2 regions of the Enterobacter sp. KBR-315C3_2022 genome follow, and region 2 is predicted to be linked to the other one. Evidence: predicted binding sites of a transcription regulator. Region 2 holds the regulator's gene; the other holds the start of a gene.
The links. The regulator LexA, encoded in region 2, represses DNA repair genes until DNA is damaged. The targets are predictions, from matches to a motif close to TNCTGTATGTACATACAGNA.
Positions count from the first base shown of each region.

Region 1: dinB (DNA polymerase IV) is a predicted target of LexA. The motif match lies at 1,437-1,456, and genes of this name have one in related genera.

Region 1 is NZ_JBGKEB010000004.1:22,071-24,471, reverse strand. It holds gene pepD (cytosol nonspecific dipeptidase) at 1-288, shown strand, start outside; gene dinB (DNA polymerase IV) at 366-1,424, opposite strand; gene AB8804_RS06020 (glycerophosphodiester phosphodiesterase family protein) at 1,581-2,401, shown strand, end outside.
Region 2 is NZ_JBGKEB010000011.1:100,416-102,816, reverse strand. It holds gene plsB (glycerol-3-phosphate 1-O-acyltransferase PlsB) at 1-117, opposite strand, end outside; gene AB8804_RS13575 (diacylglycerol kinase) at 323-691, shown strand; gene lexA (transcriptional repressor LexA) at 800-1,408, shown strand; gene dinF (MATE family efflux transporter DinF) at 1,474-2,401, shown strand, end outside.

The DNA of each region.
Region 1 (2,401 bases), on a different contig from region 2:
TCCGCAAAAGGCAGCTACCCGGGCTGGCAGCCGGATGCAAGTTCTCCGGTAATGGCTTTGGTGCGTGAAACCTACCAGCGTCTGTTCAACAGCACGCCGAACATTCAGGTGATCCACGCGGGCCTGGAGTGCGGTCTGTTCAAAAAACCGTACCCGGACATGGACATGGTCTCCATTGGGCCAACCATCACCGGGCCGCACTCGCCGGATGAGCAGGTTCATATCGAAAGCGTAGGCCACTACTGGACGCTGCTGACTGAACTGCTGAAGGCGATTCCTGCGAAGTAATCCCCTCACCCCAGCCCTCTTCCAAGGGGAGAGGATGAAAAACGTAAGCCCGGTAAGCGAAGCGCCACCGGGCTTTTTTACAGCCCCAGCACCAGCTGTCGCTCCAGCTGCGGATCAAGCAGCGTGACGTGGAGCCCCACCAGCCGAACGCCTCGCCCTGCCCGCCGTTCCTCCCACGCCATTTTTGCCGTCGCGATAAGATCGTCTTTATTCAGGCGCGGCCAGACGTGCTCCTGCGTCGTCTGCTGGAAATCATTGAACTTCAACTTGATACCCTGACGCGCAATGAGCAGGTCCGGCTTAACCTTGCTTAGACGCCGTTCCAGTTCGGGATAGAGCTGTTCCGTGATAATGGTTTCGCACGCGGACCAGTCATGAATATCTTCAATCAAGGTTCGCTCAACCCCGACGGATTTGCGCAGCCGTTCGTTGTTTACATCGCGATCGTCAATCCCCTGACTGCGCTCCCACAGCACGCGGCCAAACTTGCCAAAACGCTTGAGCAGCAGCGCCAGATCGCTGCGCTGCACGTCTTCGCAGGTCCGTAATCCCATGCTTTCCAGCTTAGCGGCGGAAACTTTTCCCACGCCCGGGATTTTTCCGAGCGGCAGCGTTTTTAAAAAGGCGGGCACATCTTCCGGCGTGATGACGTATTGACCGTCAGGCTTGTTCAGGTCCGAGGCGATTTTGGCGAGAAATTTTACCGGCGCGACGCCTGCCGATGCGGTCAGGTTGAGCTCTTTAAAAATCGTCTGGCGGATCTCCTGCGCCATTAGCGTCGCCGATCCGTGGCAGTGCAGGCTGTCGGTCACATCCAGATAGGCTTCATCCAGCGACAGGGGTTCGATCAGCGAGGTATAGCGAGAGAAGATCTCACGGATGTGCAGCGACGCTTCTTTGTAGGCTTCAAAGCGGCCGGGAAGCAGCGTGAGATGAGGGCAAAGCTTTAATGCCATTGCGGTAGGCATGGCGCTGCGCACGCCAAATTTACGCGCGGGATAGTTGGCCGTGCTGATAACGCCGCGCTGAACGCGACTGCCGCCAATGGCGATGGGGATGTCCCGCAGCGCCGGGTTGTCACGCATCTCCACGGCGGCAAAAAAACAGTCCATATCAACATGGATAATTTTGCGCATGTCTCTTACCACACATGTATTTATATACAGTATATCAGAGCATAAAAAATGCGGTAGCGGATTTACGTCTCTCTTTTGACATAAAGACGTGGTACAAAAAAACGTTATAAATTGAATCATTAATATTAATAATCAATTAGTTAAATGGATTTATTCATGAAAAAGATAATTGCACTCTCACTTATGGTCATGGCAGGGTCCGCCTGCGCCGCGCCTCAGCTCATCGCCCACCGCGGCGGAACGGGTGATGCGCCAGAAAATACCCTACCCGCCATCCAGCTGGCGTTGGAAAACAAAGCCCAGGCAATCTGGATCACCGTGCAGCTCACCAAAGACGGCGTACCGGTTCTTTACCGCCCTTCCGATCTCAGCGCGTTGACGAATCTGACGGGTAAAATCTCGCAATACAGTCAGGCAAAGCTTTCAACCGTGGATGCCGGATGGAAGTGGGGAGACGACGCCCACCCGTGGCGTGGCAAAGGCGCTACGATTCCCACGCTGGAAACCGTACTCAAAACCTGGCCCAACACGCCGTTTTATATAGATATAAAATCGCCGGATGCCGATCCTGCAACAATGGGTAAAGCGCTTCTATCCGTGCTTAACGAGACGAAAAGCCTCAATCGCGTTCGCGTCTATTCCACGGAGGATCGCTATCTGAATGCGCTTGCGCCAGAGGTCCCACGGTTTGTGACCCGCAGCGAAACGCGAACCCGCCTGGCAAATATTTCACTCAGCCATCAGTGTCTGGCGCCTGAAAAGACGATGCAAGCCTACTGGTACGGGCTGGAGCTGAACAGAAAGGTTGAGGTGGTCGAGAAATTTACCCTCGGTGAAGGCGTTTCACCTGCAACGCTGACCTGGGATAAAGAGGCGATGGACTGTTTCCGCTCTCAGGGTAACGCGCACATTATCTTTATTGGCGTGAACTCAGCGGAGGATTACCAGAAAGCCGTAGCGCTCAACGCCGACGGCGT
Region 2 (2,401 bases):
GCGCGAGGTATCGAGCCCTAATTCCAGCGCGGGTTCTGCTGGGATAGACTTACTTTTTACCAGTACGCTTAATGGTAAATTAAGTAATTTGTAGTAAATTCGTGGCCAGCCGGACATAAACGATGTAAAGCCTCTGGTTAATAATGCAATTGCGGCGCAAGGATAACAGAAAGCGCGCAAAATTTCTGTTGTTACCCGTCAGACTTCAGGCGGCAGCATAGTGGCTGCGGCTACATATACTTCATCCTGCATGCTGCATGAAAGCGGCATGGACGATCTTGTGTATAGTGACTGACGCTCTTTCCAATAAAAGGTTCTTTTAATGGCCAATAATACCACTGGGTTCACCCGAATCATCAAAGCCGCGGGCTATTCATGGAAAGGTTTCCGTGCCGCGTGGATCAATGAAGCTGCTTTCCGCCAGGAGGGCATTGCCGCTATCGTCGCGGTTATTGTCGCCTGTTTCCTTGACGTTGATGCGATAACCCGCGTACTTCTCATCGGTTCGGTGCTTTTGGTGATGATAGTGGAAATTCTCAATAGCGCTATTGAGGCGGTGGTTGACCGCATCGGTTCCGATTTCCACGAGCTTTCCGGACGCGCAAAAGACATGGGATCCGCTGCCGTACTGCTGGCGATTATCGTTGCGGCGATAACCTGGGTCACGCTGCTTTGGTCGCATTTCCGATGAGCCTCGAGGAATAATTAAGTCCCTGGTTTTTTGTGCAGTTTTTGGTTCCAAATTCGCCTTTGACTGTATATACTCACAGCATAACTGTATATACACCCAGGGGGCGGAATGAAAGCGTTAACGACCAGGCAGCAAGAGGTGTTTGATCTCATCCGGGATCATATCGGCCAGACGGGTATGCCACCCACGCGTGCGGAAATCGCGCAGCGTCTGGGCTTCCGTTCTCCAAACGCTGCCGAGGAACACCTGAAAGCGCTGGCACGTAAAGGCGTGATTGAGATCGTCTCCGGCGCGTCTCGCGGTATTCGTCTGCTCGTCGAAGAAGAGACGGGTATTCCGCTGGTTGGCCGCGTTGCGGCAGGTGAGCCGCTTCTGGCGCAGCAGCATATTGAAGGCCATTATCAGGTCGACCCGGGTATGTTTAAGCCAAGCGCTGATTTCCTGCTGCGCGTTAGCGGGATGTCGATGAAAGACATCGGCATTCTTGACGGCGATCTGCTGGCCGTTCACAAGACGCAGGACGTGCGCAACGGGCAGGTTGTTGTGGCGCGTATTGATGACGAAGTGACCGTTAAGCGCCTGAAAAAACAGGGCAACACCGTGCAGCTTCTGCCGGAAAACAACGAATTCACGCCGATTGTGGTAGACCTGCGCGAGCAGAGCTTCTCGATCGAAGGCCTGGCGGTTGGCGTTATCCGCAACGGCGAATGGCTGTAATCTCTTCCTGACGGGCTGCGGTTTCTCCGCGGCCCGTTTCGTATTATCGTCCCCGGTATTTTCCCATGTCTCTGCTGACGGCTTCCGATAAAGCATTGTGGCGTCTTGCGCTGCCGATGATCTTCTCCAATATCACCGTTCCTCTCCTGGGGCTTGTTGATACGGCGGTGATTGGCCATCTTGACTCGCCCGTGTATCTGGGCGGCGTCGCGATTGGCGCAACGGCGACCAGCTTCCTCTTTATGCTGCTGCTCTTTTTGCGCATGAGCACCACCGGGCTGACGGCGCAGGCGTATGGCGCGAAAGACCCGCTGCGGCTGGCGCGCGCGCTGGTGCAGCCGTTAATCCTGGCGCTGGGCGCGGGAATAGCGATCGTCCTCTTGCGTACACCGCTCATCGATTTGGCGCTGCATATCGTGGGCGGCAGCGAGGCGGTGCTGGAGCAGGCCAGGCGTTTTCTGGCGATCCGCTGGCTCAGCGCGCCCGCGTCGCTGGCCAATCTGGTTCTGCTTGGGTGGCTGCTGGGCGTTCAGTACGCCCGCGCTCCGGTGATCCTGCTGGTGGTGGGCAACCTGCTTAATATCGTCCTCGACCTGTGGCTGGTCATCGGCCTGCACATGAACGTGCAGGGGGCGGCGCTGGCAACGGTGGTGGCGGAGTATGGCACGCTTCTCATCGGATTAGGGATGGTCTGGCGCGTGCTGGCGATGCGCGGGATCCCGGTTGCGCTGCTGAAAAAGGCCTGGCGCGGCAATATTCGCAGGCTGCTGGCCCTAAACCGCGACATCATGCTGCGCTCGCTTCTGCTACAGCTGTGCTTTGGCGCGCTGACCGTTTACGGCGCGCGGCTTGGGCCTGAGATTGTCGCGGTCAATGCGGTTCTGATGACGCTGCTGACCTTTACCGCCTATGCGCTGGACGGCTTTGCCTACGCCGTTGAGGCGCACTCCGGTCAGGCCTATGGCGCAGGAAAAAGCGGCCAGCTACGCGACG